DNA from 4 places in the Enterobacter sichuanensis genome. Region 1 is predicted to be linked to each of the others. Evidence: predicted binding sites of a transcription regulator. Region 1 holds the regulator's gene; each other region holds the start of a gene.
What was found. Region 1 encodes CRP, which controls carbon source genes, mostly activating them, when cyclic AMP is high. Its sites were predicted from a motif close to ATGTGANNNNNNTCACAT; they were not measured.
Positions count from the first base shown of each region.

Region 2: the regulator CRP is predicted to act here: its motif matches at 3,033-3,050, upstream of serC (3-phosphoserine/phosphohydroxythreonine transaminase).
Region 3: the regulator CRP is predicted to act here: its motif matches at 2,605-2,622, upstream of aaeR (HTH-type transcriptional activator AaeR).
Region 4: the regulator CRP is predicted to act here: its motif matches at 2,147-2,164, upstream of garD (galactarate dehydratase).

Region 1 covers NZ_CP027986.1:4,309,049-4,313,818, reverse strand. Annotated here, with positions in the region: gene argD (bifunctional acetylornithine/succinyldiaminopimelate transaminase) at 1-313, shown strand, start outside; gene C1N69_RS20980 (YccS/YhfK family putative transporter) at 310-2,397, opposite strand; gene crp (cAMP-activated global transcriptional regulator CRP) at 2,455-3,087, opposite strand; gene C1N69_RS20970 (OsmC family protein) at 3,399-3,803, shown strand; gene C1N69_RS20965 (phosphoribulokinase) at 3,870-4,739, opposite strand; gene C1N69_RS20960 (YheU family protein) at 4,770-4,770, opposite strand, start outside.
Region 2 covers NZ_CP027986.1:1,573,561-1,578,330, forward strand. Annotated here, with positions in the region: gene ycaO (30S ribosomal protein S12 methylthiotransferase accessory factor YcaO) at 407-2,167, opposite strand; gene C1N69_RS07420 (DUF421 domain-containing protein) at 2,295-2,987, shown strand; gene serC (3-phosphoserine/phosphohydroxythreonine transaminase) at 3,150-4,238, shown strand; gene aroA (3-phosphoshikimate 1-carboxyvinyltransferase) at 4,305-4,770, shown strand, end outside.
Region 3 covers NZ_CP027986.1:4,208,343-4,213,112, reverse strand. Annotated here, with positions in the region: gene tldD (metalloprotease TldD) at 1-780, shown strand, start outside; gene C1N69_RS20400 (YagU family protein) at 829-1,443, opposite strand; gene aaeR (HTH-type transcriptional activator AaeR) at 1,661-2,587, opposite strand; gene aaeX (p-hydroxybenzoic acid efflux pump operon protein AaeX) at 2,767-2,970, shown strand; gene aaeA (p-hydroxybenzoic acid efflux pump subunit AaeA) at 2,978-3,910, shown strand; gene aaeB (p-hydroxybenzoic acid efflux pump subunit AaeB) at 3,916-4,770, shown strand, end outside.
Region 4 covers NZ_CP027986.1:4,101,401-4,106,170, reverse strand. Annotated here, with positions in the region: gene C1N69_RS19865 (DeoR family transcriptional regulator) at 1-416, shown strand, start outside; gene garD (galactarate dehydratase) at 463-2,034, opposite strand; gene garL (2-dehydro-3-deoxyglucarate aldolase) at 2,409-3,179, shown strand; gene garR (2-hydroxy-3-oxopropionate reductase) at 3,200-4,090, shown strand; RNA gene rnpB (RNase P RNA component class A) at 4,150-4,526, shown strand.

The DNA.
Region 1 (4,770 bases):
CACGCCTGAGGTTCTCAATGGCGTGGGCGCGAAGCGCGAACTGTTCGTAAAACATCTGCAAAAGATTGATGACCAGTACGACGTGTTCAGCGAGATCCGCGGGATGGGGCTGCTGATCGGTGCCGAGCTGAAACCGCAGTACAAAGGCCGCGCACGCGATTTCCTGCACGCCGCCGCCCACGAAGGGGTGATGGTGCTCAATGCCGGGCCGGACGTGATGCGTTTTGCGCCGTCGCTGGTGGTGGAAGAGAAAGACATTGAAGACGGTTTAACCCGCTTTGCCGCGGCAGTCGCGAAGATCGTAAAAGGTTAATACGCCGTCCGCTTCAGGCGACGGGTTAACCAAATCCCGTGATGCGGACGCTGACGCCATGCCACCGATGAAATGGTGTGCAGGGTGTTCAGATGTCCCAGAATGCGCTGTAAATGCTGCTCAAGGGTACTCATTGGCCCGTGGGTGAGCGTTTCCGGCGCTTCCAGAATATTTGAATCCCCCGACTCACCCGGCGCGTCATACTCCAGACGCTGCTGACAGCGCTGCAGAGCAATCTCACACGACTGCAGGTAACGTTGCGCCAGGTCTGGCGTCAGCATGGTATGTTCACGCGCGAGCGTGGTCATGGCGTTGATATGTTCGACGATAAACTGGCTGTGCGTCACCCAGAGCTTCATGTCCGCAAGATAGTGCGAGTTAAAGCCGGGCTCCTGCATCGCCTGGTTGAGCGAGTTGAACAGGGCGTTGTGCGCCTGGTTGACCTTCATCCGCTGATAAGCCAGCGGGGAGGGCTGAGGATCATCGCTCAGAATCAGGCGGATAGCCTCCTGGTCAGCCTCCAGCGCGTCGTGGGCGTTCTGCCTGAGCAGCCCGCTCTGCCACTGCGGCCACAGCCAGACCATACCACCAAAGGCAATCAGACAGCCGATGAGGGTATCAATCAGCCTGGCGACAATAAACTGTTCGCCATTGAGCGTGAGCAACTGCAGGGTATACACCGCCGTCACCGTAAAACCCACCATCGCCCAGCCGTAGTTTTTACGAATAATCAGGTAGCTCACCAGCGTAATCACCAACATTCCTGCCAGGGTATAGCCTTCCGGCACGTGGAAGTGCAGCGTCACGCCCGCAATAATCAGCCCCGCCATCGTTCCGCCGGCCCGGTGCAGAATCCGCACCCGCGTGGCGCCGTAGCCATTCTGGGTGACAAACAGCACGGTCATTAAGATCCAGTAGGGTTTCGGCAGATGCAGCGCCATGCCCATCAGGCTGGCGACACTGAGCATGACGCTAATCCGTGCGGCATTGCGCAGGGCGGACGATTTAAGCGACAGATAACTTCTGAGCGCGGGCAACAGCGGAAGCCGTTTTTGTTTGTCCGCCATCAGATCGCGGGAATAAAGCGGGCGCTGGGTACGCAGCACGCGGGCGATGCGGCTGAAGTGCCAGGCGGCAAACTGACCGACCGGGTTATCCGGATGCTGACGGGCGATTTTCTCCAGCGCGCCGAGCTGTTTGTCCATGTTAAAGCGCGTGGGGTAGCGGTGATAGAGAATATCGTCGGCCAGGATCCGCAGGCGCGCGGAGACGGTCTGTGCGTTCCAGCGGATCACCGCTTCAGCGTGGCTGCGCTCTACCAGTTTTTGCACCTCTTGCGGGTGGTGAAGACTTACGGAGATATGTTCCTGCAGATCCAGCCCCACCTGGAAAGTGCGCAGCAGCCGTTTATATTCGTGATTCTGGTTGGCGGCGAGCATATGCAGTTGCTGGTAGCACTGGCTTATCAGATCCACCATCTTTTGCTGACGGGTCAGCAGCGGGGGCAGCGATCTTTCCGGATCGGTATGCTGGGTGAGCAGGGTGTATTTGGCTTCACAATACTCCGCCAGCTGCACATAGAGCAGGCTCAGGGATTCACGCAGCGGTTGTTCGCGCCACAGCCAGAACCAGAACCAGTTAAACAGCCCGTACCATAATGTCCCCAGCGCGTAGATCAGCAGCGGCTCCCACACCGGCATATTTCCGGCGAGGCTCAGCGTGAAAATGGCCGCAATCAGCGAGGCGGGAAGTAGACGGGCGTGCAGCGAGCTGATTTCGGCGGTGACACCCAGGGTCATCGCCAGCACGGTCAGGATCAGCGGCAGCGGAATATCGCGCGCCAGCAGAAGCTGCACGGCGAGACTACAGCCGGCAAACAGTGAACCGCCAATGATGAGTCGTTTGAAAAAGCGCTTATGCGGCGTGTCCAGACCGGCAATGTTGCAGCAGGCGGGCACCAGAGAAAAGAGCAGACCTTGCTGAAGATGTCCGAGGAGCAGGCCTACGGCCACAGGAAGACACAACACCAGCGTTTGTCGCAGTGCGTAGTTAACTTCCGGGTGATAGATCAGCCTGCGCCACATGGGGAGTAGAGACAAAAACGGCGTGACACCTTGCGGTGACACGCCGTTTGAGCGGAATTAACGCGTTCCGTAAACCACGATGGTTTTACCGTGGGCGGAGATCAGGTTTTGATCTTCCAGCATTTTCAGGATACGACCTACGGTTTCACGGGAGCAACCGACGATCTGACCAATTTCCTGACGGGTAATTTTAATTTGCATGCCGTCCGGGTGGGTCATGGCGTCTGGCTGTTTCGCCAGGTTCAGCAGCGTCTGTGCAATACGGCCCGTCACGTCCAGGAAGGCGAGGTTGCCCACTTTCTCAGAGGTGACCTGCAGACGGCGCGCCATCTGGGAAGAAAGACGCATCAGGATGTCAGGGTTAACCTGAATCAGCTGACGGAATTTCTTGTAAGAAATTTCAGCCACTTCACATGCTGTCTTTGCACGAACCCAGGCGCTACGTTCCTGGCCCTCTTCAAACAGGCCCAGTTCACCGATGAAATCGCCCTGGTTCAGATAAGAAAGGATCATCTCTTTCCCTTCTTCATCTTTGATCAGCACTGCCACCGAGCCTTTAACGATGTAATACAACGTTTCCGCTTTTTCACCCTGGTGAATCAGCGTGCTCTTCGATGGGTACTTATGAATGTGGCAATGAGACAAGAACCATTCGAGAGTCGGGTCTGTTTGCGGTTTGCCAAGCACCATGCGCTGTTATCCTCTGTTATAAGCTGTCACCAGAGTCATCAGATGCATCCGGACTCTGGGGTTGCAATCGAATTCTTACCCATACCCTGGGAAGTCGGCTACCGTAACGTTTCGCAGCCAGTAAAGTTTGATGTCCTCTGCATACACGTGTAACGTCAATGTATTACTGTAGCATCCTGAGTGTTTTAGCATAGCTTTCGCCGCGTGTCTCCTGGTGTCTCGCTTCAGCATGATGCAGGTCGCCTTCCATTGCGAGAAATGTAACGCACGCGTAATCTGTCACCAAAAATGCAACGTTGGAGTTTAAGAATATGCAAGCGCGCGTGAAATGGGTTGAAGGTTTAACGTTCCTGGGCGAGTCCGCTTCCGGACACCAGATTTTGATGGATGGCAACTCCGGCGATAAAGCGCCAAGCCCAATGGAGATGGTGCTGATGGCGGCAGGGGGATGCAGCGCCATTGACGTGGTGTCGATTCTGCAGAAAGGCCGTCATGACGTGACAGATTGCGAGGTTAAACTGACCTCAGAACGTCGTGAAGAGGCGCCACGCCTGTTCACCCATATTAATCTGCACTTTGTTGTGACCGGCAAAGCGTTGAAAGACACGGCGGTATCACGCGCGGTGGACCTGTCGGCGGAGAAGTACTGCTCTGTGGCGTTAATGCTGGAGAAGGCGGTAAAAATCACCCATTCGTATGAAGTGATTGAGGCGTGATTGATTGGGCATCGTGCGTGTTGATGCCCTCACCCTAACCCTCTCCCACAGGGAGAGGGAATATGATTATGCGATCTGCTTCCCTTCCATCAGTCGCTGTACCAGCGGCGTCATGATGAGCTCCATTGCCAGTCCCATTTTTCCGCCCGGCACCACTAATGTATTCATGTGAGAAATGAACGAGCCCTGCAGCATCGCCAGCAGCCACGGATAATCAATGCCTTCGAGATTGCGGAAATGGATCACCACAAAGCTCTCATCCAGCGACGGGATACTTTTGGCGGCGAACGGGTTGGAGGTGTCCACCGTCGGCACGCGCTGGAAGTTGATATGGGTGCGGGAAAACTGCGGCGTCAGGTAGTTGATGTAATCTTCCATGGAACGCACCACCGAGTCCATCACTGCCTCGCGTGAGTGGCCGCGCTCGCTCATGTCACGCGTCAGTTTCTGGATCCACTCCAGGTTGACGATTGGGACCACGCCGACCAGCAGATCCACGTGGCGCGCCACGTCGTGCTGCGGCGTAACCACGCCGCCGTGTAATCCTTCGTAGAACAGAACGTCGGTAGGTTCCGGCAGCGGCTGCCAGGGAGTAAAGGTGCCCGGCACCTGATTCCAGGGAACGGCTTCATCATAGGTATGCAGATACTTGCGGGACTGCCCTTTGCCGCTCTGTCCGTACTCAATAAAGGTTTGCTCCAGCAGGCCGAAGTCATTGGCCTCCGGGCCGAAGTAACTGATGTGTTTACCCAGATCGCGCGCTTTACGGATGGCCATATCCATCTCCGGACGCGTGTAGCGGTGAAAGCTGTCGCCTTCGACCTCCGCCGCACGGAGATTCAGCTGGGCGAAAATCTTGCGAAAGGCGAGGCTGGTGGTGGTGGTTCCCGCACCACTCGACCCCGTAACGGCAATAATCGGATGTCTGGCAGACATAACAACTCCCTGACTGAAAAGGGTGGAAGAT
Region 2 (4,770 bases), 2.0 Mb from region 1:
ACTAACTCTCTCTTTATTAAGTCGGCGACGAGATACTAACAAAGCATTATAGAAGAGAAATTGATATAGATCATATCTCGCCTGGCTTATAGGCCCGCAGTGTGTATGGTTTTACACCAAATGCGGAGTAAGTGTTTGATTATCCGTATAAAAATAAATTTTAAAAGTTGTGAAAAGAGTTGAATTTTTTCGTTCGGCCACCTCTGAAACAGTTAATTAATATGGAGTATTAGCCATAAAAAGTAACAGTTAAGTCCGGGTAGATATTATTATATTTACCCATGATTAACTTTATTATTACAATCAACAGTCATTGCCGAAGAAAATAAAAAAAGGGGCAATGAAATTGCCCCGTAATATAGCCCAGACGATTGAATACGCCTACTGCTGGTAATGTTATGTGCGCTTATTTTGACCAGTAAGCGGCTTTCGCTTTCTGCAGCTTCTCATAGGCCTTCAGCAGCGACTGATGCGCCGGGAAGGCTTTTAGATCGCTGTCAACAGCCTGCAGACCGTAGAACGGCTCTTCACCGCTCAGCGCCGCGCTGGCCGCTTCTACCGCCTCGGCACCGTACATGCGCACAAAAGCATTCAGATACTGCAGCGGCTCACGATCCTCTTCCTGCGCGAGAAGCAGGAGGGTTTGCAGGCAGCGGTAATAGTTGGTGCGCTCGGCAGAGAAGACCGACTGGTTAAACTCCATGGTCCACTCGGTCCAGGCCAGGGCCTGATCCAGATCGCCGCCCGCCAGCGCCAGCATCGCTTTCAGCTCGCCGATGCGCAGGGTATACCAGCCGTTATCTTTGCCGGTGGCCAGACCGAGCAGCTCGCGTACGCGTGTGAAGTCATCGTGGCCTTCCTCGTCCAGCTGGGCGATCAGGTTCAGATAATCCTCTTTTTCCCATTCGCTGCCCGGCAGTGCCAGCAGCGTTTCACGCAGATGCGCGCCCATGCTGTTATTCGCCAGCCACAGATCTTCAGCAGGGTAGATGTCGGACATGCCAGGAACAATAATACGGCACGCATAGACGCCCAGGTGCTCGTAGTCAGCAATGTAGACTTCTTTATCTTCAGATTTGAAGATGGCCATCAGCGTGGCGAACTCTTCTTCCGTGGTACCGGCAAAGCTCCAGTCCACGAAAGGATAGTCGGCGTCCTGTTTGAATAGATCCCATGAGATCAAACCGCTGGAGTCGATGAAGTGGGTTTCCAGATTGGTATGCTCAGCCACTTCTTCATCGTCGAACGTTGGCGGCGTAAACACGTCGAGGTCTTTCAGGCTACGGCCCTGCAGCAGTTCGGTCACGGTACGTTCCAGCGCTACGCCGAAGTCCGGATGTGCGCCGAAGGAGGCGAAGCAGGTGCCATTTGTCGGGTTAAACAGCACAACGCAGATAACCGGGTATTTACCGCCCAGCGAGCCGTCATACGCAAAGATTGGGAAACCTTCGGCTTCCAGTTTGGCGATGGATTCCACCACGCCCGGATAACGCGCCAGCACGTCTGCCGGAATTTCAGGCAGGCTGATGGATTCGGCAATAATGCGGTTTTTAATGTGGCGTTCGAAGACTTCAGACAGACCCTGCACGCGCGCTTCATTGCGGGTATTACCGGCGGACATGCCGTTAGACACGTACAGGTTGCCGACGATGTTCATCGGGATATAGACGGTCTGTTCATCCGACTGACGAGTGAATGGCAGGGCGCAAATACCGCGATCTTCGTTACCGGACTGCAGATCGATCAGCATGCTGGCGGTCAGTTCGTTTTCGGGATCGTAAAACGCACGCAGACGCGTATCCAGGATACCTTCCGGCAGTTCGTCATCTTCGGTCAGCGGGAACCATTTTTCATTCGGGTAGTGAACGAACGGGCCGTTAGCGATGGTTTCACCCAGCCAGAAATCGGCGAAGAAGTAGTTGGTGGACAGACGCTCAAAATACTCACCCAGCGCAGAGGCCAGTGCCGCTTTTTTTGTCGCGCCTTTACCGTTGGTAAAGCACAGGGCACAGTCTTTATCGCGAATATGTACGGACCAGACATGCGGCACCGGATTGAGCCAGGAGGCTTCTTCGATGTTAAAACCCAGGTCGGTCAGTTTCTGCTGGAAGCGAGCGATGGAATCTTCCAGGGCGGCGTCTTTGCCGGGGATAAACGTTTGAGTCATGGCGTTCACTTTTATCGTACGTAAAGCGCGCAATGATACGGGTTTTGCGTGACAGGTGCTATCTCCGGCGAAAATAAAAGACTGGGCTATGCTTACTGTCAGTAACTCACTGTTAAGGCATAGAAAAATGAAAGCATTCGATCTCCAGCGGATGGCGTTTGATAAAGTCCCTCCTGAATTTTTAGGCGAAGTGGCGCTGCGTAGTCTGTATACCTTCGTTCTGGTCTTCCTGTTTCTTAAAATCACCGGTCGTCGCGGCGTGCGGCAGATGTCGCTTTTTGAAGTATTGATCATCCTGACGCTGGGTTCAGCGGCGGGGGATGTCGCTTTTTATGATGATGTGCCGATGGTGCCGGTGTTTATCGTTTTTGTCTCACTGGCGCTCCTCTATCGCCTGGTGATGTGGCTGATGTCGAAAAGCGAAAAGCTGGAGGATCTGCTTGAAGGAAAGCCGGTCGTGATCGTCGAGGACGGTCAGCTGGCCTGGGAAAATGTCCAGAGCGCCAATATGACCGAGTTTGAGTTCTTTATGGAGCTGCGCCTGAACAGCGTGGAACAGCTCGGGCAGGTGCGTCTGGCGATAATGGAAACTAACGGGCAGATCAGCGTCTATTACTACGCTGATGAGGACGTAAAGCCCGGTCTCTGTATTTTGCCGGATATGCTGATCGAGCGTTTCAGGACGGTCCCCGAAGCAGGCGATTACGCTTGCGTAAGATGTAGCCATGTTGTGGCCATGAAGCCTGGCGATCGTCAATTATGCCCTCGCTGTGCAAATCCGGAATGGACGAAGGTTAGCCGGGCTAAACGGATCACCTGACAGCCATTTTGTCGGTTTTGCGATAGCGAGGCGGCAGATTGTTTTGTGTGACGCGGGGCACATTTCACCGGTCATAAGTTTTAGACATTGCGGCGCGTGTCACTGAATGATAAAACCGATATCCACAGTTATAACTTATGGCTTTTAGCGTGGTGAGGGGAAATGGCTCAAGTCTTTAATTTCAGTTCAGGTCCGGCAATGTTACCGGCAGACGTGCTTAAACAGGCTCAACAGGAACTTTGTGACTGGAACGGTCTGGGGACGTCGGTGATGGAAATCAGCCACCGGGGTAAAGAGTTTATTCAGGTGGCGGAAGAGGCAGAAAAGGATTTTCGCGATCTGCTGAATATTCCCTCGAACTACAAAGTATTGTTCTGCCATGGCGGCGGACGCGGCCAGTTTGCTGGCGTGCCGCTGAACATCCTTGGTGATAAAACGACGGCAGACTACGTTGATGCGGGCTACTGGGCGGCCAGTGCGGTGAAAGAAGCGCACAAGTACTGCACGCCGAATGTTATCGACGCCAAAGTGACCGTTGACGGTCTGCGCGCCGTGAAGCCCATGAGCGAGTGGCAACTCTCTGACAACGCTGCGTATCTTCACTACTGCCCGAACGAAACCATCGACGGTATCGCCATCGACGAGACCCCGAACTTCGGCAAAGACGTAGTGGTTGCCGCAGATTTCTCCTCCACCATTCTTTCTGCGCCAATTGACGTCAGTCGCTACGGTGTAATTTATGCGGGCGCGCAGAAAAATATCGGCCCTGCTGGTCTGACTATCGTCATCGTGCGCGAAGACCTGCTGGGTAAAGCGCATAAATCCTGCCCGTCGATTCTCGATTACACCGTGCTGAACGATAACGACTCCATGTTCAACACCCCGCCGACGTTTGCCTGGTACCTGTCCGGGCTGGTCTTCAAATGGCTGAAGCAAAACGGCGGTGTGGCGCAGATGGACAAGGTTAATCAGCAGAAAGCCGAGCTGCTGTACGGCGTGATTGATAAGAGCGATTTCTATCGTAACGATGTGGCGAAAGCCAACCGTTCGCGCATGAACGTGCCGTTCCAGCTGGCGGACAGCAACCTGGATAAAGTCTTCCTGGAAGAGTCCTTCGCGGCAGGTCTGCACGCGCTGAAAGGCCACCGAGTGGTGGGCGGCATGCGTGCCTCCATCTATAACGCCATGCCGCTGGAAGGCGTTAAAGCGCTGACCGATTTCATGATTGACTTCGAACGTCGCCACGGTTAATTGCGCTGTTTTCACCCCCGTAGCCCTGCTGCGGGGTTTTTATTATGTTGAGTTGAGATAAGTTTCATGGAATCCCTGACGTTACAACCTATCGCGCGGGTAGATGGCACCATCAATCTGCCTGGTTCAAAAAGTGTCTCGAACCGCGCTCTGCTGCTGGCAGCTCTGGCAAACGGCACCACCGTCCTCACGAACCTGCTGGACAGCGATGACGTGCGCCATATGCTCAATGCGTTGAAAGCGTTGGGAGTTCATTACACGCTGTCTGACGACCGTACCCGCTGCGAAGTGACGGGGAACGGCGGCGCGCTACGCTCGGCTGATGAGCTTGAACTGTTTCTGGGTAACGCGGGGACCGCAATGCGTCCGCTGGCGGCAGCGCTGTGTCTGGGCAGCAACAACATTGTCCTGACAGGCGAGCCGCGCATGAAAGAGCGCCCGATCGGCCATCTGGTGGATGCCCTTCGTCAGGGCGGCGCGCAGATTGAGTATCTGGAGCAAGAGAATTATCCACCCCTGCGTCTGCGCGGGG
Region 3 (4,770 bases), 100 kb from region 1:
GCTGACGCGTGGGCAAAAGAAGCCGTGCGCATGGCGCTGGTGAATCTGAATGCTGTCGCGGCACCGGCGGGGTCATTCCCGGTGGTGCTGGGTGCCGGCTGGCCGGGCGTGCTGTTGCACGAAGCGGTAGGACACGGTCTGGAAGGCGATTTTAACCGCCGCGGTACGTCCGTATTCAGCGGTCAGATCGGGCAACTTGTCTCCTCTGAGCTGTGCACCGTGGTGGATGACGGCACTCTGCGCGATCGCCGTGGCTCGGTAGCTATCGACGATGAGGGCACCCCAGGCCAGTACAATGTGCTGATTGAAAACGGCGTGCTGAAAGGCTACATGCAGGACAAACTCAACGCGCGCCTGATGGGCGTCGCGCCAACGGGTAACGGTCGTCGTGAATCCTATGCGCACCTGCCAATGCCGCGCATGACCAACACTTATATGCTGCCGGGCAAATCGACGCCACAGGAGATTATCGAATCCGTTGATTACGGTATCTTTGCGCCAAACTTTGGCGGTGGCCAGGTGGACATCACTTCCGGGAAGTTCGTCTTCTCCACGTCAGAAGCGTACCTGATCGAGAAAGGCAAAGTGACCAAAGCGGTGAAAGGCGCAACGCTGATTGGCTCCGGTATTGAAGCCATGCAGCAGATCTCCATGGTCGGTAACGATCTCAGGCTCGATAACGGCGTCGGCGTCTGCGGTAAAGAGGGCCAGAGCCTGCCGGTTGGCGTGGGCCAGCCAACGCTGAAAGTGGACAACCTGACGGTGGGCGGTACGGCCTGACCTGCGTCCACATAAAAAACAGGCGCTACCGGGTAGCGCCTTTTTTTTTTAACGTAAGTGACCCAGCGGTATCTCCGGATCCGGCTCGCGGGTGATGCGGTTGCGTAAATCGCGACGAATGATCTCGATCGACCAGAACCAGACCAGATGACCTACGATCTCTGACACGTGCTCATACCAGGGAAGTGCAAACAGCGGTGGTGTCAGCCCCATCAGCGGGAAGGAGATCATATGAACAAAAAGCTGGGCTAACGCACCCGCCAGCAAACCCTGCCAGAGTTTAATTTTCGGAAAAACTTCAGCAACTACACAATATCCCACCGCGAAGACAACGGAGAAAATAATATGTGTTACACCAACCCAGTTAAATATATGTCCGGCAAAGGTATAAACCGCCGCGTTAGGATCAACGACGCCCAGCCAGTCGCGTAAAAAAACATAAGGTGGGTTTAAGAAATTACGAGAGCAATCTATCTGACCTGCGGCTCTTATTAATTGCTCCGGCCCACAGGCGGCGTTGAATAAATCGGTGGGGCTTCGTGGCGGGAGGGGGACCTCGGCACCCCATTTAACAAACGCGGAGACAATCCCTGCAATCAAACCGATGAACGCGGCGAGTCCATAGCGCCTGCGTGACGGCGGTGTTTGTTCAAATATATTCATTTCTTTTCCTTGTTTAACGTCATCCTGCGGAATACATTTTATTATTCAAATCAGCAACAAATTAATAACAGTCTGAATGCCAGACTGTTATTAAGGTAAAGGGCAGGCGGCGGCAGTGTCAATTCGCTATTCCTGATAATGGCAAAAGAATATTCCTGGATGAAGGTCTGCTTCATCCTGAAATATTAATGGCGCGGATATTTCAGAAATTAATCACTTATTCCTTTCTTCTTCCCCGCATCCCCTGAAACAGCTCTGCCACGTCCACAAAATAGTCGGTCAGATAGTTAATACATACCTGTACCTTGAGCGGCAGCTTGTCTTTTTCGGTATACAGGGCGTACACCGGGCGCGGATCGGATTGATAGCGCGGGAACAGGATCTCCAGCACGCCGCTGTTGATCTCGTTGATCACCCACATCAGCGGCACGTAGGCGATCCCGGCCCCGGCCACCAGCCAGCGCGAAATGGTCATCGGGTCGTTGGTCACAAACCGGCCTTCCGGCAGCAGTCGGGTGGAGATCCCTTCCGGGGCAATCAGCTCAAATTCATTGTCGGGCCGCACGCTGTACTCCAGCCACGAGTGGTTGCTGAGATCGGCGGGTTTCTCGGGGACACCGTACTGTGCCAGATAGCTTTTTGAGGCGCAGACCACCATCGGCATGCTGCCCAGCCGACGCGAGAACAGGCTGGAATCCTGTAATGCACCGACGCGGATCACCACATCCAGCCCGTCGGCAATCAGATCCGGCGCCGGAATACCCGTCACCAGATTGACGGTCAGCCCCGGGTATTCTTTCAGCATATCCGCGGTCATGGCGGCGAGAACATTTTGTGCCATAGTTGAAGAACAACCAATGCGCAGGGTGCCAATAGGCGTGTTGTTAAAGGCGTAGAGTTGCTCGTGAACATCCTGCACTTCATGCAGCATGCGGCGACAGCCCTGATAGTAAATTTTACCCGCTTCCGTCAGCCCAATGCTGCGGGTACTGCGGTTGAGCAGCTTGACCTGAAGCTCATCTTCCAGTTTGGACACTGTCTGGCTGATGGATGAGACGCTCATCTGAAGCTGGCGTGCCGCCGCGGTAAAAGAGCCCAGTTCTACCACTTTGGCGAAGACCGACATGCGTTTTAAACGTTCCATTGTTCACTCTGGCTTAAAAGTGATTTAGATCACATATTATAGATAACAGCATAACAGTTACGTTAATATATTATTAATTACATAACGGCTGCGCCATTCCCGCCCGGCGTTTCTTGCTCTCCTGCGGTGGCGTACGCTAAAAAATTCTGAAGCCTGCACTCTCGCTTATCAAGGTCAACATGAGTCTGTTTCCCGTTATCGTGGTGTTCGGTCTGTCGTTCCCACCGATATTTTTCGAGCTGCTTTTATCACTGGCGATTTTCTGGCTGGTGCGCAAGGTGCTGGTTCCTACCGGGATCTACGATTTCGTCTGGCATCCTGCATTGTTCAATACCGCGCTGTATTGCTGCCTGTTTTACCTGATATCGCGCATGTTTGTCTGAGGTTGATGTGAAAACGCTAACAAGAAAAATCTCCCGCACCGCCATCACCATGGCGCTGGTTATCCTCGCGTTCATCGCTATTTTTCGCGCCTGGGTCTATTACACCGAATCGCCGTGGACGCGTGACGCGCGTTTCAGCGCGGATGTCGTGGCGATCGCTCCCGACGTGGCCGGGCTTATCACGGCGGTTAACGTTCACGATAACCAGTTAGTGAAGAAAGACCAGGTGCTGTTCACCATCGACCAGCCGCGTTACCAGAAGGCGCTGGAAGAAGCGGAAGCGGACGTAGCTTATTACCAGGCGCTGGCCGCAGAGAAACGTCGTGAGGCAGGGCGTCGTAATCAGCTGGGCGTTCAGGCGATGTCCCGCGAAGAGATTGATCAGTCCAACAACGTGCTGCAAACCGTACTGCACCAGCTGGCGAAAGCGCAGGCGACGCGCGATCTGGCGAAGCTTGATCTGGAGCGCACCGTGATCCGTGCGCCCGCTGACGGCTGGGTGACCAACCTGAATGTCTATGCCGGAGAATTTATCACCCGCGGCTCAACCGCTGTGGCGCTGGTGAAACAGAACTCCTTCTACGTGCTCGCCTATATGGAAGAGACCAAGCTGGAAGGCGTACGTCCCGGTTTTAGGGCGGAAATCACGCCGCTTGGCAGCAACCGCGTCTTTAAAGGTACCGTGGACAGCGTCGCGGCAGGGGTGACCAACTCCAGCAGCTCTAACGATGCAAAAGGGATGGCGACCGTCGATTCCAACCTTGAGTGGGTACGTCTGGCCCAGCGTGTGCCGGTGCGTATCCACCTGGATGAACAGCAGGGTAATGTGTGGCCTGCCGGTACCACGGCGACGGTGGTGATCACCGGGGAAAAAGACCGGGACGCCAGCCAGGACTCATTCTTCCGTAAAATTGCCCATCGCCTGCGCGAGTTTGGTTAACCGGTATGGGTATCTTTTCCATCGCCAGCCAGCACATTCGCTTCGCTGTGAAGCTGGCGTGTGCCATTGTGCTGGCGCTGTTTGTGGGCTTCCACTTCCAGCTTGAAACCCCTCGCTGGGCGGTGCTGACGGCGGCGATTGTCGCGGCGGGCCCAGCCTTTGCCGCGGGTGGGGAGCCCTATTCAGGCGCGATCCGCTATCGCGGGATGCTGCGTATCATCGGGACGTTCATCGGCTGTTTCGCGGCACTCACCATTATTATTCTGATGATCCGCACGCCGCTGCTGATGCTGATGGTGTGCTGCATCTGGGCGGGGTTCTGCACCTGGATCTCCTCGCTGGTGAAAGTCGAGAACTCCTATGCCTGGGGACTGGCGGGCTATACCGCGCTGATTATTGTCATCACCATTCAGTCCGAGCCGCTGCTCGCGCCGCAGTTTGCGGTTGAACGCTGCAGTGAGATTGTGATTGGTATCGTCAGCGCCATTGTCGCTGACCTGCTTTTCTCTCCGCGATCCATTAAACAGGAAGTAGATCGCGAGCTCGACGCGCTGATTGTGGCCCAGTACCAGCTGATGCAGCTATGCATTAAGCACGGTGACAGTGAAGAGGTAGATAAAGCCTGGAGTGGTCTGGTTCGCCGTACGCAGGCCCTGGAAGGGATGCGCAGCAACCTCAATATGGAGTCGTCGCGCTGGGCGCGCGCCAACCGTCGCCTTAAAGCGCTCAACACCGTCTCCTTAACGCTGATTACCCAGGCATGCGAAACCTACCTCATTCAAAACACCCGACCTGAAATGGTCACTGATACCTTTCGCGAACTGTTTGCCGAACCGGTGGAAACGGTGCAGGACGTGCAC
Region 4 (4,770 bases), 210 kb from region 1:
ACGTGATTGCGATGACTAACGGCATGAACGTGGCAAATGCGCTGTTGGAAGCGGAAGGGGTTGAACTGCTGATGACCGGCGGGCATTTGCGCCGTCAGTCGCAATCCTTCTACGGTGACCAGGCAGAACAGTCGCTACAGAATTACCATTTTGATCTGCTGTTCCTGGGCGTTGACGCTATCGATCTCGACCGCGGCGTAAGTACGCACAACGAAGACGAAGCCCGTCTGAACCGTAAAATGTGCGAGGTGGCGGAGCGTATTATCGTTGTCACTGACTCAAGCAAGTTTAACCGCTCAAGTCTGCATAAAATCATTGATACGCAAAGGATTGATATGATTATTGTCGATGAAGGTATTCCGCCGGAGAGTCTGGAAGGATTACGGAAAAGCGGGATTGAGGTGGTGCTGGTTTAAGGTTTTTACCCTCTCCCCTATGTGGAGAGGGTAGGGTGAGGGGAAATCACGTCACCGGCGCCGGGTTAAACACCGCCAGCTGGTTATGCAACCCCCATTGATCCGAGAATGTTTTCTTCCGTCCGCTCGCCACGTCCAGAATGAAGTGGAACAATTTCCAGCCCACCTCTTCAATGCTCTCTTCCCCGGTGGCGATGGTGCCCGCGTTGATATCCATTAAATCATACCAGCGGTTTGCCAGCTCGGTGCGTGTCGCCATTTTTATTACCGGCACTGCCATCAGGCCGTACGGCGTACCGCGCCCGGTGGTGAAGACCTGTACCGTAATGCCGGAAGCAACCTGCTGGGTACCACAGACGAAATCGCTGGCGGGGGTTGCCGCGTAGATCAGGCCGCGCTTCGTCGGGCGCTGGCCGGGAGAAAGCACCTCCGCAATCGCGCTCTGACCGGATTTGGCAATCGAGCCAAGGGCTTTTTCCACCACGTTTGCCAGACCGCCTTTTTTGTTGCCGGGAGAGGGGTTGGCGCTGCGGTCGGTTTTGCCCATATCGAGATAGTTATCGTACCAGGCCATCTCCTCAAGCAGGCGTTTGCCCACCTCTTCATTGACGGCGCGCGGCGTAAGCAGATGAATGGCGTCACGGACTTCGGTCACCTCGGAGAACATCACCGTGGCACCGCAGCGAACAAGCAGATCGGACGCATAGCCCACCGCCGGGTTGGCCGTCACGCCGGAGAATGCATCGCTGCCGCCGCACTGGGTGCCCACCACCAGTTCCGATGCCGGGCATGTTTCGCGCTGGCGTTGGTTGAGTTTGTCCAGATGGCGCTCTGCGACCTGCAGAATGTCGTCAACCATTGAGCGGAAACCGACGTGGCGTTCGTCCTGCAGGCGCACAATGCTGGCCTCATCGGCCGGGATGGCTTTGACATCTTCCGTGCCCTGCAGCAGGCGCTCGGGCTGGAGCTTTTCACATCCCAGGCCGATCACCATCACCTCGCCGCCAAAGTTCGGGTTGAGGGCGATATTGTGGATGGTCCGGATGGGCACGACGGCTGCCGGGGCGTTAATCGCCACGCCGCAGCCGTAAAGGTGGTTCAGGCCGACCACGCCGTCCACGTTCGGGTATTTCGGCAGCAGATCGCGTTCGATAATTTTCACCACGTAATCCACTACGCCCGCCACGCAGTGTACGCTGGTGGTAATGCCGAGCAGGTTTTTGGTGCCGACGCTGCCGTCCGTATTGCGATAGCCTTCGAAGGTATAGCCTTCCAGCGGGGGAAGCGGCTCCGGCACGCGGGTTGCCAGGGGCAGCGTATTCAGCGGCGGGGCTTCCGGTAGCTCAACCAGCGACTCCTCAACCCAGCTCCCCCTGGCAATGAAGCGCACGGCATAACCGATGACTTCACCGTAACGCACGATTTCGCTGTTAGCAGGAATATCCACCAGGGCGACTTTATGCCCCTGCGGAATATGCTCAATCAGTTCCAGTCCGTCCGGGAAGCGGGTTCCTGCTTTTAAGCCATTGTCGTTGACAATAATCGCCACATTATCGGTGTCGTGCACTTTTATATAGAACGCCGTCGGCGATGCGTGTCGAATTTCAATGTCGGCCATTGTTCACTATTCTCCGGCAAAGTGTCTGATAATAAATTCATCCAGTTTTCTAATGGTAGAAATTAATACGCGGCTTTCAGAAATAAAGCATGTCAGCAGATGACATATGAAAATGTGATCCCGATCGCTCCCGAACCAGTAATGCCTGATTCTGTGCATCAGCGCCCAGTGCTTTGTGCATATGCTCAAAATATTATCAAAATGCAACGTAATGCTTGAGCATTAAAACAATGTGTGGTCATGAATAGCGTCTTATACTGAATGACGATTTTATTACGCCAAACCAGGTCAGAATAATAAATATCATCCTGTCGCTGTGTCTGAATAAATAAAATGATATTGAACAAGGCTGCGGAATTAAAAAGGTAAACGCGATGAATAACGATATCTTCCCGAATAAGTTTAAAGCGGCCCTTGCGGCGCACCAGATTCAGATTGGCTGCTGGTCCGCGCTGGCAAACCCAATCAGCACGGAAGTGCTGGGACTGGCCGGGTTCGACTGGCTGGTGCTGGACGGCGAACATGCGCCTAATGATATCAGCACCTTTATTCCGCAACTGATGGCGCTGAAAGGCAGCCCGAGCGCCCCGGTAGTGCGTGTACCCACCAATGAGCCGGTGATCGTTAAGCGTCTGCTGGATATAGGTTTCTACAACTTCCTGATCCCGTTTGTGGAAACGGCAGAGCAGGCAGCGCTGGCTGTGGCCTCCACGCGCTATCCCCCGGAAGGGATCCGCGGCGTTTCCGTTTCGCACCGCGCCAACATGTTTGGCACCGTCCCGGACTACTTCGTGCAGTCCAACAGCAACATCACCATCCTGGTCCAGATCGAGAGCCAGCAGGGTGTTGATAACGTCGATGAGATTGCCGCCACCCACGGCGTGGACGGTATCTTCGTAGGCCCAAGCGATTTGGCGGCCGCACTCGGACACCTGGGCAATGCCGGTCATCCGGACGTACAACGTGCCATACAGCACATCTTTGCCCGCGCCAGCGCGCACGGCAAACCGAGCGGCATTCTGGCACCGGTTGAGGCGGATGCCCGCCGCTATCTGGAGTGGGGAGCCACGTTTGTTGCCGTCGGCAGCGACCTCGGCGTATTCCGCTCGGCCACGCAGAAATTAGCGGACGCTTTTAAAAAATAACCATCATTGAGGAAAAGACTATGACGCTGAAAGTGGGTTTTATTGGCCTGGGGATCATGGGTAAACCAATGAGTAAGAACCTCATCAAAGCAGGTTACTCACTGGTGGTATCCGATCACAATCCGCAGGCCGTGGCTGAGCTTATGGCGGCTGGCGCAGAAACGGCCACCACCGCCAAAGCCATTGCTGAGCAGTGCGATGTCATCATCACCATGCTGCCAAACTCACCGCATGTCAAAGAGGTCGCGCTGGGTGAGAACGGTATTATCGACGGTGCGAAGCCGGGCCTGGTGCTGATCGATATGAGCTCTATCGCGCCGCTGGCAAGCCGTGAAATCAGCGAGGCGTTAAAAGCAAAGGGCGTTGATATGCTGGACGCGCCGGTCAGCGGCGGTGAACCAAAAGCGATCGACGGCACGCTGTCGGTCATGGTCGGCGGTGAGAAAGCCGTTTTCGACAAATACTACGATCTGATGAAAGCGATGGCGGGCTCCGTGGTGCATACGGGGGACATCGGGGCGGGTAATGTGACTAAGCTGGCGAACCAGGTGATTGTGGCGCTGAACATTGCCGCCATGTCGGAAGCGCTGACGCTGGCAACCAAAGCGGGCGTCAACCCGGACCTGGTCTATCAGGCTATTCGCGGTGGGCTGGCGGGCAGTACCGTGCTGGATGCCAAAGCGCCGATGGTGATGGACCGGAATTTCAAACCTGGCTTCCGTATCGATCTGCACATTAAAGACCTGGCCAACGCGCTGGATACCTCACACGGCGTGGGAGCCCAGCTGCCGTTGACGGCGGCGGTCATGGAGATGATGCAGGCGCTGCGCGCGGATGGCCTGGGCACGGCCGATCACAGCGCGCTCGCGTGCTATTACGAAAAGCTGGCGAAGGTGGAAGTCGCCCGTTAATCGCGTCTTGCCTACACCTGAGGGTGACAGCGGCGCGCAAACCCTCTATACTGCGCGCCGAAGCTGACCAGACAGTCGCCGCTTCGTCGTCGTCCCCTTCGGGGGAGACGGGCGGAGGGGAGGAAAGTCCGGGCTCCATAGGGCAGGGTGCCAGGTAACGCCTGGGGGGGAAACCCACGACCAGTGCAACAGAGAGCAAACCGCCGATGGCCCGCGCAAGCGGGATCAGGTAAGGGTGAAAGGGTGCGGTAAGAGCGCACCGCGCGGCTGGTAACAGTCCGTGGCACGGTAAACTCCACCCGGAGCAAGGCCAAATAGGGGTTCACATGGTACGGCCCGTACTGAACCCGGGTAGGCTGCTTGAGCCAGTGAGCGATTGCTGGCCTAGATGAATGACTGTCCACGACAGAACCCGGCTTATCGGTCAGTTTCACTTCTTAGAAAACCCCGCTTCGGCGGGGTTTTTACTTTCCGGGTGTGTAGGTAGGGTAAGTGCAGCGCCACCCGGCAACCGTACAAACGACATCAATTCTCATATTTGCGACATTAAGCACATTTCACTGTTTTTGCCCCGTCAGTGTTCATCCCGCTTCTGTAGACGATCGTCATCACAAAATTTCACGCTAAAAAGTGGTCATTTTTTGGTATTGATAGTTTGTTATGATTGTTACCTTAATGAT